Regions from separate parts of the Dactylosporangium sp. NPDC000555 genome, predicted to be linked through region 1. Evidence: riboswitches for the same ligand, from Rfam matches in the RefSeq annotation. Region 1 holds a riboswitch; the other holds the start of a gene.
The links. A riboswitch is a leader RNA that binds a small molecule or an ion and turns the genes downstream of it on or off. The one in region 1 is predicted to bind ZMP and ZTP.
Positions count from the first base shown of each region.

Region 2: linked by a shared signal. The riboswitch ahead of ABT297_RS19480 (bifunctional 5,10-methylenetetrahydrofolate dehydrogenase/5,10-methenyltetrahydrofolate cyclohydrolase) and the one ahead of glyA (serine hydroxymethyltransferase) in region 1 are both predicted to bind ZMP and ZTP.

Region 1 covers NZ_JBEPDB010000016.1:71,049-76,984, reverse strand. Annotated here, with positions in the region: gene ABT297_RS13335 (acetolactate synthase large subunit) at 1-536, opposite strand, end outside; gene ilvD (dihydroxy-acid dehydratase) at 776-2,629, shown strand; ZMP/ZTP riboswitch at 2,667-2,755, shown strand; gene glyA (serine hydroxymethyltransferase) at 2,779-4,041, shown strand; gene ABT297_RS13320 (hypothetical protein) at 4,091-5,936, opposite strand, start outside.
Region 2 covers NZ_JBEPDB010000030.1:957-6,892, reverse strand. Annotated here, with positions in the region: gene rpmH (50S ribosomal protein L34) at 271-408, shown strand; gene rnpA (ribonuclease P protein component) at 446-1,093, shown strand; partial or broken gene yidD (membrane protein insertion efficiency factor YidD) at 1,090-1,361, shown strand; gene yidC (membrane protein insertase YidC) at 1,373-2,455, shown strand; gene ABT297_RS19485 (Jag family protein) at 2,578-3,228, shown strand; ZMP/ZTP riboswitch at 3,381-3,463, shown strand; gene ABT297_RS19480 (bifunctional 5,10-methylenetetrahydrofolate dehydrogenase/5,10-methenyltetrahydrofolate cyclohydrolase) at 3,957-4,802, shown strand; partial or broken gene istB (IS21-like element helper ATPase IstB) at 5,393-5,936, opposite strand, start outside.

The DNA.
Region 1 (5,936 bases):
CCGGCCAGGTGGAACGCCTCGGCGAGCACCCGGGGCAGCTCCTCGCCGGACTTGACCAGGTAGTTGTGCTTGGTGATCGGCAGCGTGATGCCGGCGATGTCCGCCTCCTGGAAGGCGTCCGTGCCGATGGACTGCGAGCCGACCTGGCCGGTGATCGCGACCATGGCGACCGAGTCCATGTAGGCGTCGGCGATCGGGGTGACCAGGTTGGTCGCGCCCGGGCCGGAGGTGGCCATGCAGACGCCGACCTTGCCGGTGGCCTGCGCGTAGCCGGTGGCCGCGTGGCCGGCGCCCTGCTCGTGGCGGACCAGGATGTGCCGGACGTTCTCGGAGTCGAACAGCGGGTCGTACGCGGGCAGGATCGCGCCGCCGGGGATGCCGAAAACGACGTCGGCGCCAAGGGCCTCGAGCGAGCGGACGAGTACCTGCGCGCCGGTGAGCAGCTCCGTCTGAGAGGGCTGGGGCTTCTTGGTGTCGGCCGCCGGCGTTGTCGGATGCGCTCGGTGGGCGAGGACTTCGGGCGTGGGTCTCGTCATCGCAGTACGCACTTTCGCTCGTAAGGTGTCAAGGCGGACTCAGAGTTCATTTTGGGGAACAGCTCCGGACATGAAAAAACCCCACGTGCTCGGCACGGGGGGCTAGCGCGCTGACGGCAGGCGTCGGCGCGCTAGGCGATAAGTACTCGGAGCGACCTCGACGACATGTGCCCACTCTGACGCATCTCACCGCCTGAGTCAACCGATCCCAGGATGCGGAACGTGTCAGACTCACAGGTATGCCCGAGCTGCGGTCCAAGACCTCCACTTCTGGTCGCAACATGGCCGGCGCACGCGCCCTCTGGCGCGCCACCGGCATGACCGACTCCGACTTCGGCAAGCCGATTGTCGCCATCGCCAACAGTTTCACGCAGTTCGTGCCTGGCCATGTCCACCTGCGCAACCTCGGGACGATCGTCGCCGACACGGTCGCCGAGGCCGGAGGGGTCGCCAAGGAGTTCAACACGATCGCCGTCGACGACGGCATCGCCATGGGCCACGGCGGGATGCTCTACTCGCTGCCCAGTCGCGAGCTGATCGCCGACGCCGTCGAGTACATGGTGCAGGCCCACTGCGCCGATGCCCTCGTGTGCATCTCCAACTGCGACAAGATCACGCCCGGCATGCTGCTCGCGGCCCTGCGCCTCAACATCCCGACCGTGTTCGTCTCCGGCGGCCCGATGGAGGCCGGCAAGACGGTCGCCATCGCGGGCGTGGTGCACGACAAGGACGCCAAGCTCGACCTCATCGACGCGATGATCGCCTCGGCGAACGAGGCCGTCACCGACGAGGAGCTCGGCCAGATCGAGCGCTCCGCCTGCCCGACGTGCGGATCGTGCTCCGGGATGTTCACCGCCAACTCCATGAACTGCCTCACCGAGGCGATCGGCCTGGCGCTGCCGGGCAACGGCTCGACCCTCGCGACGCACGCCGCCCGCCGCGGCCTGTTCGAGCGCGCCGGGTCACTGATCGTCGATCTTTGCCGGCGGTACTACGAGCAGGACGACGCCTCGGTCCTGCCGCGCGCGATCGCCTCTCGGCCGGCGTTCGAAAACGCCGTCGCCCTCGACGTCGCGATGGGCGGCTCGACCAACACCATCCTGCACCTGCTGGCCGCGGCCCGCGAGGCGGAGCTGGACTTCTCCGTCGCGGACATCGACGCGATCTCGCGCCGGGTGCCCTGCCTGGCGAAGGTGGCCCCCAACACGCAGAAGTACCACATGGAGGACGTTCACCGGGCCGGCGGGATTCCGGCGATCCTGGGTGAGCTTTCGCGGGCCGGGCTGCTGGATGAGTCCGTCTGGTCGGTACATTCTCCGACATTTCGGGAATGGGTCGACAAATGGGATATCCGTAGCGGGAAGGCGTCCGAGGAGGCCCTGGAGCTGTTCCACGCGGCGCCCGGGGGCGTCCGGACCACCGAGCCGTTCTCGACGACGAACCGGTGGCACTCGCTCGACACCGATGACTCGGGCGGATGCATCCGCGGCGTCGAGCACGCGTACAGCGCCGACGGCGGGCTCGCGATCCTCTTCGGCAACCTCGCGCCCGACGGGTGCGTCGTGAAAACCGCCGGCGTGCCCGAGGAGAACCTGCGCTTCTCCGGCCGCGCCCGCGTCTTCGAGTCGCAGGACGACGCCGTCGAGGGCATCCTCGCCAAGCGGGTCGTCGCGGGCGACGTCGTGGTCATCCGCTACGAGGGCCCCAGGGGCGGGCCGGGCATGCAGGAGATGCTGTACCCGACGTCCTTTCTCAAGGGCCGTGGCCTCGGCCGCGCCTGCGCGCTGATCACGGACGGCCGCTTCTCCGGCGGTACCTCCGGCCTGTCGATCGGCCACATCAGCCCCGAGGCGGCCGGCGGCGGCCTGATCGCCCTCGTCGAGGAGGGCGACACGATCGACATCGACATCCCGGCCCGCTCCATCGAGCTGCGCGTCGGCGACGAGGAGCTCGCCGCCCGGCGCATCGCGCAGGAGAAGCGTGACCGTCCGTACACCCCGCTCGACCGTGAGCGCCCGGTGTCGGCCGCTTTGCGCGCTTATGCCTCGATGGCGACCTCGGCGAGTGACGGCGCTTACCGGCGCGTTCCGTAACTGAACGCCTTCCCCGGTGGCCGGTTCCACTATGATCGACGTCATCTGCGACTGGCGCACGTCAAGGTGGAACCGACCACCGGGGAGCTCCTAAGCATCGCGGCACCGCGCGCCTGGGTGCCCGATCGGCACCTGCCAGGAGGAAGCGCATGCACGTCCCAGCACTGACCGCCCTCAGCGAGGCCGACCCGGAGCTGGCCGGTCTGATCCAGAACGAGGCCGAGCGGCAGCACGACACCCTCCGGATGATCGCCTCGGAGAACTACGTCTCCCAGGCCGTCCTGGAGGCCACCGGCACCGTCCTGACCAACAAGTACTCCGAGGGCTACCCCGGCAAGCGGTACTACGAGGGCCAGCGGTTCATCGACCCGATCGAGGAACTCGCGATCGCCCGGGCCAAGTCGCTCTTCGGCGTCGACCACGCCAACGTCCAGCCGTACTCCGGCTCCCCGGCCAACCTCGCCGTGTACATGGCCCTCGCGAAGCCGGGCGACACGATCATGGGCATGGCGCTGCCCATGGGCGGCCACCTGACCCACGGCTGGTCGGTCTCGGCCACCGGCGCCTGGTTCCGCGCCGTGCAGTACACCGTCCGCAAGTCCGACGGCCGCGTCGACTTCGACGAGGTGCGCGACATCGCGCTGCGCGAACGGCCGAAGCTCATCTTCTCCGGTGGTACGGCGATCCCGCGCACGATCGACTTCCCGCGCTTCGCCGAGATCGCCCGCGAGGTCGGCGCCGTGCTCGTCGCCGACATCGCCCACATCGCCGGCCTGATCGCCGGCGGCGCGCACCCGTCCCCGGTCGGCCACGCCGAGGTCATCTCGACCACCACGCACAAGACCCTGCGCGGCCCGCGCGGCGCGATGCTCATGTGCGACGAGCAGCACGCGAAGGCCATCGACAAGGCCGTCTTCCCCGGCCTGCAGGGCGGCCCGCACAACCACACCACGGCGGGCATCGCGGTCGCGCTGGGCGAGGCGGCGACGCCGCAGTTCCGGGCGTACGCGCACCAGGTCGTCGCCAACGCCAAGGCGCTGGCCGAGGCCCTCGTCGAGCGCGGCTTCGACCTGGTCTCGGGCGGCACCGACAACCACCTGATCCTGCTCGACCTGACCGGCAAGGGCATCGGCGGCAAGCCGGTGGCGAAGGCGCTGGACCGCGCCGGCATCGAGACCAACTACAACACCGTGCCGTACGACACCCGCAAGCCCTTCGACCCGTCGGGCGTGCGGCTCGGCACCCCCGCGCTTACCACGCGCGGCCTGACCGAGGCCCAGATGCCCCAGGTGGCCGACTGGATCTCCCGCGCCGTCGACGCTGCGGTCAAGGAGGACGAGCCGGTGCTGGACGTCGTCGCGGGCGAGGTCCGGGAGCTGCTGTCGGCGTACCCGATGGCCGGCTGGCGGTAGACCTGCCACAAAGGGGCGCCCCGTTCGCGGGCGCCCCTTTGCTTTGTTCTTACTTACGGCGGAGGAAGCGCCGGGACCGCGCTTTGGGCTCCTCGTCGAGATTGAGCTCGAGCGGCGCTAGATCTTCGAACGCCCCCTCGTCCCACTTGCGCTGCTCAGGGATCCGGTCCCCGTCACCCCCGCGGCGATCGCTTTCCTGGTACCCGCCGTCCTGCTTCCCATCAGCGACTCGTCCCGCGCCGAAACCTCGATCACCGGCCGTCCGGTCGCCGCCGACTCGGTCGGCAGCGGCTCGGTCGGCAGTGGCAGCCCAGTCCGCGACGGCAGCTCGATCGGCAGTGGCAGTTCGGTCAGTGGCAGTTCGGTCAGTGGTAGCCGCTCGATCGGCAGTGGCAGCCTGATCGGCAGTCGCAGCCCAGTCCGCGACGGCAGCCCGGTCAGTGGTGGCCGCTCGATCGGCAGCAGTTCGGTCGACGGCGGCCCGGTCGCCAGCAGCCGCCCGGTCAGCGCCGGCGGCTCGATCGGCACCGGTGGCTCGGTCGGCAGTGCCGTCGTTTCCGGCCGCCGTGCGGTCCCATCGGCTGGTCGCCTCGGTCGCCCACCCTGCGCCCGCGCCTGCGTCGCCGCCCCCGCGCTCCGGCTCGGCCGCGGGTGCGGCGTCCTTGCCGGCGCCCTTCTTCCGTCCCCAACGCGAGCGCTTGGCCTTCTCAGCGGCCCCGGCCGGCTTGGCCTCGGCGTCCCACCAGGCCTCCTCCTGCCCGCCGCCCGCGCCGCCACCCTGCCCTTGCCACGCCTCCGCGCGCGCGTCTTGCCCGCGCTGATCCGGCGCAGCCGTCCACGCCTCGGCGCGACCACCCTCGTCACCCCGGTCCGGAGCACTCGGCCACTCCCCGAAGCGCCCAGCCTCCTCCCGCGCGTTCGGAGCGCCCGGCCACGTCCCGGCTCGGTCGCCCTCGTCACGCGGGTTCGAAGCGCCCGGCCACGACCCGGCCCGGTCGCCCTCGTCACGCGGGTTCCGAGTGCTCGGGAACGCTTCGGTGCGCCCTCCCTCCTCCCACGCGTTCGGAGCGCCCGGCCACGACCCGGCCCGGTCACTCTCGTCACGCGGGTTCCGAGTGCTCGGGAACGCCTCGGTGCGCCCAGCCTCCTCCCACGCGTTCGGAGCGCCCGGCCACGACCCTGCGCGGCCACCCTCCTCCCGCGCGTTCGGAGTGCTCGGGAACGCTTCGGTGCGCCCAACCTCCTCGCGCGGATGCGGCTGGCCCGGCCAGGCCCCGCCGCTCACCGGCCGGTCATCGGCCCCCGGAACGCTGGTCCACGCCCCTGTGCTCCCGGACTGCTCACGCGCGCCGCCAAACGTCGGCCGCGCCTCGGCACCTGCACCGCCAGTCCGATCGTTCGACCCAGAAACGTTGGACTCCGCGTCCGCGCGGGATTCGGAGACCTCGCGTTCGGCCGCCTGCTGAGCCGCCCGATCCCGCCGCCGGATCGACCGCGACGCCGGGTCCGACTCCCAGGATCGCCGAAGCTCGAGTGGCTTGGCCACGAGCTCGGGCGCATCCCCCTCGAACAGGCTCCCGCCCCACGAGGGCCGCTCCCCACGCGCGGCGGGCGGACGCGCAACGGACGGCCGATCCTCAGTTCCACGATCGAAGGACGGCTGCTCCGCCGCACGCCACTCAACCGCCGGCCGCTCCGCCGCGGACGCCTCAGCGGGCGAGCTCTCCGCTGCGCGCCACTCAACCGAGGGTCGCTCCACCGCGGACGGCTCCACGGGAGATCTCTCCGCTGCGCGCCACTCAGCCGAGGGCCGTTCCGCCGACGACGCCTCCGCGGGCGGCGCGGCTGCGGCGCTCCAGTCAACCGACGGCCACTCCACCGGCGACGGCAGGGAC
Region 2 (5,936 bases), on a different contig from region 1:
ACCGGGCACGTTAACAGCGTTGTCCACAACCACTCAACCGTTGTCCACAACTAACCTGTGGATTTCGGGTCTGACCAGGGGTTTTGTACTCTCGATCCGGTGGATACGCGACGCTCGCCGGCGGTCGTTGACGGTCGGTGTGGTGGCGCGTACCCTGTTTCGGTTGGAGCACCGGTCCCTGGTAAGCTCCAATCACCGATCGACATCCCGTGGGCGCCCGGCTTCGATGGCCAGTCAGTCCACGCCAAGTCACGAAGACGGAGCCCCGACGTGAGCAAGCGCACCTTCCAGCCGAACAACCGCCGGCGCGCGAAGACCCACGGCTTCCGGCTGCGCATGCGCACCCGCGCCGGCCGCTCGATCCTGTCGGCGCGCCGCGCCAAGGGGCGCGACCGCCTTTCGGCCTGAGCCTGAACCGCCACGACCGGGCCCTCCGGGAGGCAGCGTGCTTGCGGCCGCACAGCGACTGCGGCGACGGGAAGACTTCGCCGCCACCATTCGCAACGGCCGGCGGGCCGGCCGGGGGGCCGTGGTCGTGCATTTCCTGAACCCCGGGCCGCCGCGGCCCGGGGTTGCTCCGTTTGAGTCCTTGCATACCGACATATCGCGATTTGCGTCTTCGCCGGAACCGGCACCTTCCTCACACCCGGCTCCGTCTTCGCCCGGGCCGTCAGCCGTCGACGGTTCGGCCCTCCGCGAGCCTCGTGCCGCGATGTCGTCCGACGATGTGCCGAGCGGATGCGAGCCGCAGGTCGACCATCCGCAGGCCCGTCATCCACAGGCCGACACCGATCATGTCGGTGCCGTGCACGCCGAGGCCGAGCGGGTCGAGCCGGTCGCGCCGGAGGCGGGGACTGCCCGCGCCGGCTTCGTCGTGTCCAAGGCCGTCGGGAACGCCGTCGTGCGCAACGCCGTGAAGCGGCGGCTGCGACACCTCGTCCGGGCGCGCATCTCCACACTACCGGCGGGCTCGGTGCTCGTCGTGCGGGCGCTGCCCGAGGCGGCGGGGCTGCGGTACGACATGCTTGAGAGAGACCTCGACGCGGCGCTGGAAGCTGCGCGCCGACCGAAGAACCGAGGTAGCCGTCGATGAACGCCGGATCCCGGATCGTAGCCGCTCCCATCGTCGCGTACCGTCGTTGGATAAGCCCGGCACTGCCGGCGCGTTGTCGGTTCTACCCGTCGTGCAGCGCTTATGCCCTGGAGGCGGTCGGCACGCACGGCGCGATCAAGGGAATCGGTCTCGCGATCTGGCGGCTGCTGCGCTGCCACCCATTCCACCCCGGTGGGTTCGACCCGGTGCCTCCGCGCCGGGGACACTCGCCCGAGCCCGAGTCGACGTGACTGGAGCGGTGTCGTGATTAGCAAGTTGATGGCCGGGATCTACTGGCTGATCTCGAAGGTGATGCTGTTCTGGCACACCGTGTGGGATGCGATCCTGCCTGACCACCGGGTGCTGAGCACCAACTGGCAGTGGGTGCTCGCGATCGTCTTCCTCGTGATCACCGTCCGGATCGTGCTTTTCCCGATCTTCGTCAAGCAGATCAAGTCGCAGCGCGCCATGCAGGCGATTCAGCCGAAGATGAAGGAGCTGCAGGAGAAGCACAAGGGCGACCGGGAGACCCTCCAGAAGGAGGTCATGAAGCTCTACCAGGAGGAGAAGGTCAACCCGCTCATGGGCTGCCTTCCGATGTTCCTGCAGATCCCGGTGTTCATTGGCCTCCTGCACGTGCTGCGTCACCTCCGGCCGGGCATGTCCGAAACCGGGATGCAGCTCTACGGCTGGAGCAAGGCCGAGTTCCTCAGCGCCGTCGATGCCCGCCTCTTCGACGCCCCGATCGTCGCCAAGTTCAGCAGCAGCGCGGCCGAGCTGATGGAAATCAATGCGAGCTCCACCACGGTCAAGATCGTCGCTGCCATCCTGGTCGCGCTGATGATCACCACGACCTACCTGACGCAGCGTCAGATGATCAAGAAGACGGGCTGGAACACCGACCCGCAGCAGCGCATGATCCAGAAGTTCATGCTCTACGGCATCCCGTTCTTCACGCTGACCTCCGGCTGGTACTTCCCCATCGGCGTCATCATCTACTGGGTCACGAACAACGCCATCACGCTGGCCCAGCAGTACTGGGTGCTGCACAAGTACCCGCCGCCGGCGAGCGCGACGACCAACACCGTGCCGTTCAAGAGCGGCGGCACCGCCAAGGTGGCAGAGTCGAAGCCGAGCGGGTTCGCCGCGCTGTTCAGCCGGGCCAAGGAAGAGGCCGCCACGCAGCGGGCCAACGGCAAGGGCGCGGTGAAGGCGACCGGCGGCAAGGCCACAGGTGCCAAGGCGACCGGTGCGCAGGCCACCGATTCCGCCGCCAACGGCACCCCGTCCCGCGCCCCGCGGCCCGGTGCCAAGCCGATCAACCCGAAGAAGGGTGGCGCCGCGAAGCGGCAGTCGGGTTGACGCGACCGCGCCGGGTCCGCCCCTCATCGGCCCGGCGTGAGGCGCTCCCCCTGAAGCAACCCACCCCTCACCGACGACCTGTGACGGCGCCTCGGCGCCCCAAACATGCGGAGATGAGTTTCGTGACTGACACCACCAGCGATCTCGGCGCCGAGGCCTTGGGCAAGAACAAGGACACGGACCAGGACGCGGACAAGGCCCTGGGGCAGGACGCCAACCTGGATGCCGAAGAGAGCGACGACGAGGACGAGGAAGGCGCCGAGGCCCCGGCCGCCGGCGGCTCCAGCCGCGGCACCGCGGACCTGTTCCGTGAGAGCGAGATCGCGGCCGACTACGTCGAGGGACTGCTGGACATCCTCGACTACGACGGCGACATCGACGAGCTGGTCGTGAGCGGCCGCCCGGTCGTTGAGGTCGTCGAGGGCGGCGACGGCTCGGGCAAGCGGCTTCAGGCCCTGGTCGGTCAGCGGGGCGCCACGCTCGAGGCGCTGCAGGAGCTGAGCCGGCTGGCCGTGTTCCGGCAGACCGGCTCACCGAGTCGCCTGCTGCTCGACGTCGGCGGCTACCGGGCGCTGCGCCGCAAGGAGCTCGGCGCGATCGCCAAGAATGCCGCGGAGAAGGTGAAGGAGTACGGCGAGGCCGTGCGCCTGGAGCCGATGAGCGCGTTCGAGCGCAAGTGCGTGCACGACGTCATCAACGCCCTCCCCGGCGTGGAGAGCGAGTCCGAGGGCGTCGAGCCGTCCCGGCGGATCGTGGTCCGCCCGACGGCGTAGCGGCGCATCGCAGTTTCCTTACCGCCCCCGAGCCGCCAGTCACGGCTCGGGGGCGGTTGCTGTTTATCCGGCTCGTACGCCCACCCGCCCTCGGCCGTGCGCCGCTGCCCTGGTGCGCGGCGCGGTCGGGCACAACGCGGTCGGGCATAATTGGGGGTAGACGCGACTGGCGGCACCAAGGATGGGCAACCATCGGGAAGCCTCGTCGTGGGAGTCGACCGCCTGGGCTTCCACGCTCCGCGAGGAGTCGTATGTCCGAGTCGCCCGGTGTTCTCTCTTCTTCCGTTCCCTCGCCCGCGTCCGCGTCCGGCGCGTCCGCCCCGAACCCGTCGGAATCTGTGCCCGTGCCGTCCACGCCCACCGTGTCCGAGACTGTCCCGTCCGAGCCTGTCCCGTCCCGGTCCGCCGCGGCGATCCCGTCCAGCTCTGCCGCGTCCGGCGGCGCTGGCGACACTCGGCCCGGTGGCCTCGATGGCGTCCGGCCCTACGGCTCGGTCGACGCTCAGCTCGACGGTTCCGATGGCGCCCTGCCCGACGGCTCCGGTGATGCTCGCCCCGGTGGCCCTGGCGATGTTCGGCCAGATGGCTCTAGTGACGCCTCCGGCGGCTCCAGCGACGCCTCGGGCGGCTTCAGCGATGCCTCCGGTGGTTCTGGGGACGCCTCCGGTGGCTCTAGCGACGTTCGGCCTGGCGGCTCCGGTGATGTTCGGCCCGGTAGTTCCGCGCGACTGCTGCCCGGTGGTCCGGTCGCGGACCAGATCCTTGCGGACGTCGAGTCCCGGGTGGCCGCCCTGCGCTCCCGCGGCATCACCCCATCACTCGCCACCATCCTTGTCGGCGACGACGACGCGAGTGCCGGCTACATCCGCATCAAGCAGCGCCAGGCGGCCGCGCTCGGCTTCGACTCCCCGCACCGCCACCTCCCGGCGACGGCGAGCCAAGCCGACCTCCAAGCGGCGATCGACGACTTCAACGCGGATCCGGACGTACATGCGCTCCTGATTCAGTACCCGACGCCGCAACATCTCGACTACGACGCCGCCCTCATGCGCGTCGACCCGGACAAGGACGTCGACGGCATGCACCCGCTCAACCTGGGTCGCCTGGCCGCCGGCATCCCCGGCCCGCTGCCGTGCACGCCGGCGGGTATTGAGGCGCTCCTTGCGTACCACGGCATCCCTGTGAGCGGTCGCGAGGTGGTGATTTTGGGGCGCGGCGCGACCCTCGGCCGGCCACTGGCGATGCTCCTGGCCCAGAAGCGCCCGACGGCAAACGCGGCTGTGACGGTGGTGCACACCGGCGTCCCGGATTGGCCCCGGTACACCCGCCGCGCCGACATCCTCATCGCAGCCGCCGGTGTTCCGGGCATCATTCAGCCAGAGCACGTCAAGCCCGGCGCGGTCGTGGTCGGCGGCGGCGTTCGCTACGAGGGCCGCCGTCTGCTCCCCGACGTCGCGGAGTCGTGCGCCGCGGTGGCCGGCGCCATCACCCCGCGAGTGGGCGGCGTAGGCCCCACCACCGTGGCCATGCTCTTCCGCAACGCCATCGAGGCGGCGGAGCGCCGTTTCACGTGAAACAGCGCGGGGGCGTGCCACACAGCGCGCCCCCGCGCGTTCGACGCCCTATCTTGTGCGGGTGATCCAGGCTTCTCAGCCCACACGCGTGCCGAGGCCTCGGGCACCCCGAGCCCCGCCGTCATCCCCGCTGTCGGGTGTCCTGACCGCCGTCTCCACGATTCCAGCCGGTCCGTCGGGCCACGCCCGTATCCGCGTTCCCGCACTCGCCCCGCGTTCCGCGCCCTGGCCTTCCCCGCTCCCGCGCCCCCGGCCTTCCGGCGCTTCCGCGTCCGGCGCTTCCGCGTCCGGCGCTTCCGCGTCCGGCGCTTCCGCGTCCGGCGCTTCCGCGTCCGGCGCTTCCGCGTCCGGCGCTTCCGCGTCCCGCGCTTCCGCGTCCCGCGCTTCCGCGCTCGCCCGCTTGCCCGTGCCACCGCGTCGGCGCTCGCCCGCTCTCGCGTCCGCCCGCGCCCGCACTCCTGCGCCGCGCGCCCGGGTTCCGGCTTTGTGTTCTGCTGGGCCCACGCCTGTGCCCGCGTCCCGTGCCCGCGTTGTCAACGGCGGCTGAAATTTGACCCCTTCGCGACGGCTGAAAACTGACCCCCTGGTGGTCATTGGTCGTCGGTGGTGGCCGCGGGGACGCGGCCGAGGTCTCGGTTCTTGAGTCGGTAGCTGTCGCCTTTGAGGGCGATGACTTCGGTGTGGTGGACGAGGCGGTCGATCATGGCGGCGGCGACGACGTCGTCGCTGAAGACCTCACCCCAGCGGCCGAAGGGTTTGTTCGAGGTGATGATCACCGAGGAGCGTTCGTAGCGGGCCGATACGAGTTGGAAGAACGGGTTCGCCGCTTCGGGTTCGAACGGGATTTAGCCAACTTCATCGATGATCAGCAGCGGGATCCGGCCGAGCTTGGTGATCTCGTCCTGCAGCCGGCCGGCGTGGTGGGCGGCGGCCAGGCGGGCGACCCACTCGGCGGCGGTGGCGAACGCGACGCGATGCCCGGCTTGGCAGGCGCGGATGCCCAGGCCGATGGCGAGCATGGTCTTGCCGGTGCCTGGCGGCCCCAGGAAGATCACGTTCTCCCGGCCGGCGACGAAGTCGAGGGTGCCGAGGTGGGCGATGACGTCGCGTTTAAGTGAGCGTTGGTGGTCGTAG